DNA from 2 places in the Thalassotalea ganghwensis genome. Region 1 is predicted to be linked to the other one. Evidence: riboswitches for the same ligand, from Rfam matches in the RefSeq annotation. Region 1 holds a riboswitch; the other holds the start of a gene.
What was found. Region 1 has a riboswitch for thiamine pyrophosphate ahead of ACSLUH_RS15920 (TonB-dependent receptor). Riboswitches for the same ligand answer to the same signal wherever they lie in the genome.
Positions count from the first base shown of each region.

Region 2: it holds a riboswitch for thiamine pyrophosphate, as region 1 does, so the genes downstream of both, thiC (phosphomethylpyrimidine synthase ThiC) here and ACSLUH_RS15920 (TonB-dependent receptor) in region 1, are expected to answer to the same signal.

Region 1 is NZ_JBQRUM010000018.1:14,645-19,016, forward strand. It holds gene ACSLUH_RS15910 (efflux RND transporter permease subunit) at 1-644, shown strand, start outside; gene ACSLUH_RS15915 (HIT domain-containing protein) at 772-1,122, shown strand; TPP riboswitch at 1,700-1,800, shown strand; gene ACSLUH_RS15920 (TonB-dependent receptor) at 1,863-4,025, shown strand; gene ACSLUH_RS15925 (hypothetical protein) at 4,041-4,304, shown strand; gene pnuC (nicotinamide riboside transporter PnuC) at 4,306-4,372, shown strand, end outside.
Region 2 is NZ_JBQRUM010000006.1:51,479-55,850, forward strand. It holds gene ACSLUH_RS07790 (EAL domain-containing protein) at 1-235, opposite strand, end outside; gene ubiK (ubiquinone biosynthesis accessory factor UbiK) at 284-535, opposite strand; gene rep (DNA helicase Rep) at 646-2,670, shown strand; TPP riboswitch at 2,725-2,825, shown strand; gene thiC (phosphomethylpyrimidine synthase ThiC) at 2,890-4,372, shown strand, end outside.

The DNA.
Region 1 (4,372 bases):
TGACGGTATTGAACAATGAGCTAAAAGCCTATCTAGATGATCTTGTTGGCAAGTATCCAGGGGTAAACTATGAGCTCGAAGGAGAAGCAAAAGAGCAAGCGGAATCTTTCGGCAGCCTAGGTTTAGGACTGATGTTCGTATTTTTCATTATTTATTGTTTGTTAGCGATCCCATTTAAGTCGTATATACAACCTTTAATTGTTATGTCGGTTATTCCTTTTGGCGCTATCGGCGCTATTTTAGGCCATTGGATCATGGGCATGAATTTAACCATTATGAGTATCTTGGGTTTAATGGCGCTTATTGGTGTAGTGGTAAACGATAGTTTGGTGTTGGTTGATTTTATTAACAAACAACGAGATAAAGGTGAAGAGTTAATGAAGGCGGTGATCACATCAGGGCAAGCAAGGTTTAGACCTGTATTGCTAACCTCGTTAACCACTTTTATTGGCTTAATGCCGTTGCTGTTTGAAACTTCAACGCAGGCACAGTTTTTAATTCCAATGGCGGTATCACTAGGGTTTGGAATTATCTTTGCAACAATGATCACCTTATTGTTAGTACCGGTGAACTATTTGATTGTTGAAGAAATGAAACGATTGACGAGCAAAGGAAAAAAGATGCTAACGCTATCAAACGCATAAAGATAAGTTGTAGATAGTTTTTTGAACGATAAAAAATAGTTCACTAAATCAAAGGAAAAGGGTATTGCTTTTTAGTGTTGTTAGTTACACTAAATGGATACCCTTTTATTTTTATGGAGAGGCAGTGATGGCCGAAGAAACCATTTTTTCTAAGATTATTCGTCAAGAAATACCGACCCCGTTATTGTATCAAGATGATTTAGTTACCGCCTTTAGAGATATCGCGCCGAAAGCAAAAAGTCATATCTTGATCATTCCTAATAAGATCATCCCTACGGCAAACGATATCGAAGAAAGCGATGAATTAATCCTTGGAAGAATGTTCAGTGTCGCTAAGAAGTTGGCTAAAGAAGAGGGCATTGCTGAAGATGGTTATCGGTTGATCATGAACTGTAATCAACATGGCGGCCAAGAAGTTTATCACATTCATATGCATTTAGTTGGTGGTGAGCCATTAGGACCTATGTTATCTATTTAACCTCAGCTCTGCATAAGGAGTGCATTTCTAACACCTATTTTTACAAGGGTCTGTTGATCTTTGTTTAAAGTTTATGCTGAGTGATAAAATGAAGGTAATCAAGGCAAAAGCTATGAAGTTTAGTGAGCTAAACGATGTGGTTTTAACGCAGAGTAGCGTCATTTTAGCCTCAGTCCCGAGAGCTTAATCAAAGGGGCAATGGCTATTTTAAGTACTAACGGCATTAGCATTCGTTCATTTGGAATAACCAAACTTCGCTCTCGCTGCTTTGCTACAATTAAAAATAGCCTATTGCAGAAAAAATAAACAAAGGTCAACAGGCCCTAACTTCTGCGTTATATTGTCGTGAAATAGCTGGCTATTCCTACAAGAATACGCTTTGAATTAAGTAAAAAGTAGCCTGCTAGCAAGTCACAGTGAGCTTAAGCGTTTGATTTTATTGTTTTAGTGCTATTTCTTATACAAACATGAGGTTATTTAACTCAATGGTTTAATAAAAAGCGCATAACTCATGTCAAAATATTAGAAAAATGTACAGTATGGCGCTGTACATTTTTTTTAAAGTTGTTACTATGCCGCTCGAACCAAGGGGTGCCAGAAATGGCTGAGACACGTTGTTGTGAACCCTTAGAACCTGAACCGGATAATTCTGGCGTAGGAATGGTTGGAAAATCTTCAATAGATCTAACTTTATTCTCTTATGCCAGTAATGTCTTTGCTTGATTATATAGAGATAAACGATGTTAAAACGATCTACATTAGCAATTGCCATTACTGCTTCGCTTGCAACTTTTGCATTACAAGCAAACGAACAATCTTCATCTTCTGCACTTGAAACTATTGAAGTAACGTCAAATTTTAAAAAGCAATCATTAGCTAGTACACCACTGAGTATCGACGTTATTAGTCAGCAACAACTTCAAGACCAAAGTATGCAACACTTCGATAATGTCCTTTCAAGCCTAGCGAATGTTAACTTTGCCGGTGGAACTTCCCGTCCTAAGTATTTACAAATTCGTGGTGTTGGCGAACGTTCGGAATATTTAGGCGCGCCAAACGCATCCGTTGGTTTTATTATTGATGATATCGACTTGTCTGGTTTGGGCATGGCGGCAAATATGTATGATGTGGCTCAAGTAGAAGTGCTGCGCGGCCCACAAGGTACGCGATTTGGCGCTAACGCCTTAGCTGGGTTAGTGTATATACAATCAAACCCAGCAGATGGTATTAGTGAACATGGTGTCTCGACCTCGTTTGGCAATGATGATTTAGTCACCATCGCTGGCTACAGCGCTGGCGCATTAACAAATGACGTTAATTATCGTGTTAGCCTTGAAAATCACCAACAAAACGGCTTCAGTGATAACCAATTTCTTAATCGTGATGATACCAATCAACTTGACGAGCTATCCGGAAAAATTAAGCTTTCAGCACAATTATCTCAAGAGCTAACGTTTGATACGACAATGATATTTGCCGATATGGATAATGGCTTCGATGCTTGGACCTTGGATAATAACGGCTTTATTACCTTAACTGACAAGCCGGGTGTTGATAATCAAAAATCGGTAGGTGCTTCGTTTAAATTTCACTACACGGGGTTAACCAATGTCGATTTAACCGCAATAACCAGTATATCAACTACCGATCATCAACACGCTTATGACGGCGATTGGGCAAATGCCGATTATTGGTCTGCTAAACAATGTCCTGACTCCGACGATGAAAATGGCAATGGCGCTTATGATGATACGATTCCATGTGTTTACGATTACACCTGGTCAAAAACCGCCGAGCGAGATGTCATCAGCCAAGAATTTCGCTTTAGTAATAAAGATGGGCAGCGGATATTTAATCAAACAACTGATTGGTTGTTTGGTGTTTACGCAAGCCAATTAGAAGAAAGCAACATAACCGATGATTACTACAATGGTTGGTCTGATGATGCCTTACTTGCTGATTATGAGGCTGATAATCTTGCTATTTTTACCCAGTTGGATAGTGAGTTAAATGACACTTACCAGTTATCTGTTGGTCTGCGAATTGAGCAACGAGACGCACAGTATCAAGATAGCAGTAATGAAGCCTTTTCACCTGAAGAAACCATGTGGGGCGGGCACATTGCATTGAGTAGAGCCTTAACTGCAGATTCTCAAGGCTACATCAGAATAGCTAAGGGTTATAAGGCCGGTGGTTTTAATATGGGCTTGTCTGACAAGCTTGCACAGTTCAAGGAATTTGATACTGAGACCTTGTTCAATTACGAATTAGGTATTAACAGCTCATTTAATAACGGCAAAGTGAATACGCGTTTTGCCTTGTTTTATATGGATCGCCAAGATCAACAAGTTAATGCGTCACAACAAGATAGTATAGAAAAACAAAAGTTTACTATTTATACCGCTAATGCTGCTAGTTCGACTAGTCATGGCTTGGAAGCTGCACTTGATTGGCAAGTAACCAGTGCTTGGTCAGCTTATGCAAACCTAGGTTATTTAGATGCCAGTTACGATGACTATCGCTATTTTGATGAGTACGGCAGTTTAATTGACATCTCTGGTCGAGAACTTGCTCATGCGGCAAAATTTACCTACAGTCTAGGAACTACCTATCAGCATACCGATGGTATTTTCTTTAACGCCTATGTCACTGGAAAAAGTGGTTTTTATTTTTCTGATAGCCACTCTGAAAAAGCTGATAGTTCGTCGACAGTTAATACCAGAGTTGGTTATGAAAAAGACAATTGGGCAATATATTTATGGGCACGTAATTTAACCGATGAAAAAATTGCCACGCGTGGTTTTTATTTTGGTAATGAACCAGACCAAGGTTGGGCAGCAAAAAAATATCAACGCTATGCGGCGCCAAGACAATGGGGCTTAACGTTAGATTACCGTTTTTAACCTAAGGGAAAATTAATGGATATTTCAATTGAAATAAGCTTGTATCCGCTAGCAAACGAGAATTTTAAAAGCGAAATTTGGCGATTTATTAATAGATTAAACGCTATTGATGGTCTCAAGGTGGTTACCAACGGAATGAGTACACAAGTATTTGGCGATTATGATCTAGCGGTTGAGCACGTGATGCGTGAAGTAAAACAGGTGCACCAAACACTGGGCAGTGCAGTGTTTGTTTGTAAGTTTATTTCAGGTGATCGCTCTCAAGTAGAATCAAGATAATATGTCAGAGGTTCTTCAGTACTACGCCGCGATGCCAGTTTTAGAGTGGCTCGCGGTGATTTCTTCTT
Region 2 (4,372 bases), on a different contig from region 1:
TTTGATACTCTGAAGGGTTTTTATTACCAAAAGCAGCGGCTTGAGTAAGGATTTTGCGTTTTTCATCGAGTAAGTAAATCACGATGTCGACAAAACCAAACTTGGCAATGACGTTATGAGCCGTGTGCCAAACGACATCGTCAACTGTGCTCAGCTTAAGTAAATCAGTGGCAAACTCACTAACAATAGATAAATAATTGTTTTCTGTTTCAAGTTTACTGAGCTGATGTTTCATCTACGACAATAGCTAACGGCAAGGTAACTTAAGTGTAGCAGTTTGTTTTTATTCTTGTTTTAAATTCTCTTCAAGTGCAGCAACTTTCGCTTCAAGCTCAGCTAACTTCTCTCTAGTTCTCAACAAAACTTGCGTTTGAACATCAAATTCTTCACGCGAGATAACATCTAATTCACTTAATTTACGTTGAATGACCGTTTTCGTTTTTTCTTCAAAATCGTTGGCTAAATTGCGCACACCAGGAGGAATCGCTTCTGTCACTTGTTTGGCAATTTCTTCTATCTTTTTACTGTTGATCATATGCTTAGCTCGCTAGTTAATAATAATAACCATTGTAACGCGTTTAGCTGTTTTGCCAAAGATTAAAACAAGGTAAAATTGCCACCCCTTATTTTGAGTATGCAGTGTTAATGAAGTTAAATCCCAGACAAAACGAAGCGGTAAAATACGTTACTGGACCATGTCTTGTACTGGCCGGCGCAGGTAGCGGTAAGACCGGGGTTATTTGTCAAAAAATTACCTATTTGATTCAAAAGTGCGGCTATAGTGCTCGAAATATTGCAGCGGTAACTTTTACCAACAAAGCTGCACGAGAGATGAAAGAACGTGTTGTCAAAATGTTGGGTAAAGATCAATCACGCGGCTTAACGGTTTGTACTTTTCATTCGCTGGGATTGGATATTGTGCGTCGCGAGATCAAAACACTTGGCTATAAACCGGGTTTCACCTTATTTGATGATCAAGATACCTTAGCCTTGCTTAAAGAGCTTACTCTAGAAGAGTTTGATGGTGATAAAGACTTACTCAGTAAGTTGCAAATGATGATTTCCAATTGGAAAAATGATTTGCTATTACCCGAACAAGCGATAAAACAAGCTGCTGATCAAGATACCCGTTTATTCGCCGAGTGTTATGGGCGCTATCAAAAGCATATGAAAGCCTATAATGCCTTGGATTTCGATGATCTTATTTTAGTACCGACATTGTTACTCAAAAACTTTCCTGACGTTCGAGAGCGCTGGCGTAAGAAAATACGTTATATGCTAGTTGATGAATATCAAGATACTAATTCTAGTCAATATGAACTCGTTAAATTGATTACTGGTAAAGCAGGTTTGTTAACCGTGGTTGGTGATGATGATCAGTCTATTTACTCTTGGCGCGGTGCTAAACCACAAAACTTAGTACTACTAGGTCAGGATTATCCAGAACTAAAGCTGATTAAGTTAGAGCAGAATTATCGATCAAGTGGCCGTATTTTGAAATGTGCGAACGTGTTAATCGCCAATAATCCCCACGTTTATGACAAAGCATTATTTAGTGAACTAAATTACGGTGTCGAGCTACGGGTTGTGCAAACTAAAAACGAAGAGCATGAAGTTGAGCGAGTCGTAGGAGAGTTGATCGGTCATCGATTCTTAAACAAAAGTCAGTTTAGAAACTACGCCATTCTATACCGAGGCAATCATCAATCGCGTTTGCTTGAAAAAGCACTGATGACTAACCGAATTCCCTACAAAATTAGTGGTGGAACATCCTTTTTCTCGCGCGCCGAGATTAAAGATATGATGGCTTATTTGCGCGTATTAGTGAACCCAGATGATGATAATGCTTTTTTGCGTATTGTTAATGTGCCACGTCGTGAAATTGGCCCCGCTACTCTCGAAAAGTTGGGTAGTTACGCCAATATGCGTCAAATCAGTATGTTTGCTGCTAGCTTTGAATTGGGTCTAGAGCAGTATTTAACCGGTCGCGCGTTATTGCATGTTCAAAACTTCACCCGTTGGTTGGTTGAAATGGCAGACAATGCTGAGCGCGGTGATACCAGTGCTGTTTTGCGCTCAATGGTGCGAGAAATGAATTATGAAGATTGGCTTTATGATACATCTCCAAGTGCTAAAGCCGCAGAAATGCGGATGAAGAACATTACCGAGCTTTTTAGTTGGGTAACCCAAATGCTTGAAGGCAATGAAGATGAAGAGCCGATGACCCTAGCGCAAGTGGTTACTCGGTTAACGCTGCGCGATATGATGGAGCGAAGTGAAGAAGAAGAAAATGCTGATCAAGTGCAGTTAATGACGTTGCATGCATCGAAGGGTCTAGAGTTTCCTTATGTATTTTTAATTGGTATGGAAGAAGGTTTGTTGCCTCACCAAACCAGTATTGACGAAGGAAATGTTGAAGAAGAGCGTCGCTTGGCTTATGTCGGCATAACTCGAGCGCAACGGGAACTTATTTTTACCTATGCGCGCGAACGTCGTCAATTTGGTGAAATCGCCCGTACTGAAGTGAGTCGCTTTCTATATGAGTTACCACAAGATGATTTATCTTGGGAATTAACTCAGACGCCTCAAAGCCAAGAAAAGAAGCAAGCTGTTGCCAAGGTGGGTGTTGCTAACTTACGTGAACTGTTAAAAAACAAACCTAGCTCCTAACGAGAGCTTTTAGAATATTTCTTGATATTTTAATAGTTTATCGATTACCATAGCGTGAACTTGTCGGAGTGCCTTTTGGCTGAGATCGCATTATGCGGGATCCGTAGAACCTGATTCAGACTAATATCTGCGAAGGAAACAAGGTAAAGCACCACCCTACCTGAGATCTACACTCCGTCTTTTGACTGTTAGTTTTGGTTAACCATCGAAAGGCTGAATATGACCACGTTATCACGTAAAGAAGCGCGAGAAGCCGCGCAACAATTTTTAAGCGACAGCAACAATTATCGATTTCCTAATTCAGAGAAAATCTATATCGACGGAGTGCTGCATCCAATTAAAGTGGGGATGAGAGCAATTGCACAAAGCGATACCCTCATCGGTGGCGATAAAGATAATCCACAATACCAAGCTAATGAGCCTGTGGTTGTCTATGATACATCGGGTGTTTATACCGATCCTCAAATGGAAATTAATGTAAAGCAAGGCTTGCCTAAGCTACGCAGTAATTGGATTGAGCGGCGCGGTGATACTGAGCAACTAAGCCATTCAAGTTCAAGCTTTAGTCAAAAGCGTTTAGCCGATGAGGGGCTTGATCACATTCGTTTCGAACATACCCCGTTAGTGAGAAGAGCAAAAGCTGGCAGCAATGTAACGCAAATGCATTATGCTCGTCAGGGTATTATCACCCCAGAGATGGAATACATCGCAATTCGTGAAAATTTAAAGCGTGAGCAAGTATCAAAAGCGCTCAGCACTCAACATCCAGGCCAGAGTTTTGGTGCTAGCATCCCCGCGCAAATAACCGCTGAGTTTGTTCGTCAAGAAGTTGCAGCAGGAAGGGCAATTATTCCCGCCAATATTAACCACCCAGAAGCTGAACCAATGATCATTGGTCGTAATTTTCTTATTAAAGTAAATGCCAATATAGGTAATTCCTCTGTTTCTTCGTCAATTGAAGAAGAAGTTGAAAAGCTAGTGTGGTCAACACTATGGGGCGCCGATACGGTGATGGATTTATCAACCGGTCGTTATATTCATGAAACGCGAGAATGGATCATACGAAATTCACCCGTACCTATTGGCACGGTACCTATCTATCAAGCATTAGAAAAGGTCAATGGTGTTGCTGAAAACCTTACTTGGGAGATATTTAGAGATACTCTCATTGAGCAGGCCGAACAAGGTGTTGATTACTTTACCATTCATGCAGGAGTTTTACTGCGTTATATCCCGATGACGGCTAAACGAGTGACAGGAATCGTATCACGTGGTGGCTCGATTATGGCGAAATGGTGTTTAGCGCATCATCAAGAAAACTTTCTTTATACCCACTTTGAAGAAATTTGCCAAATTTGTCAGCAATACGACGTTTCTTTTTCTTTAGGCGATGGCCTGCGTCCAGGTTCGGTGGCTGATGCCAATGATGAAGCCCAGTTTAGTGAATTGCGCACATTAGGAGAGTTAACTAAAATCGCCTGGCAATACGATGTTCAGGTGATGATAGAAGGCCCTGGGCATGTGCCATTGCATATGATCAAAGCCAACATGGACGAGCAACTCAAACATTGCGATGAAGCGCCTTTTTATACACTTGGCCCGCTGACCACCGATATCGCACCGGGTTATGATCATATTACCTCGGCGATTGGCGCCGCTAATATTGGCTGGTATGGCTGTGCGATGCTCTGTTATGTCACCC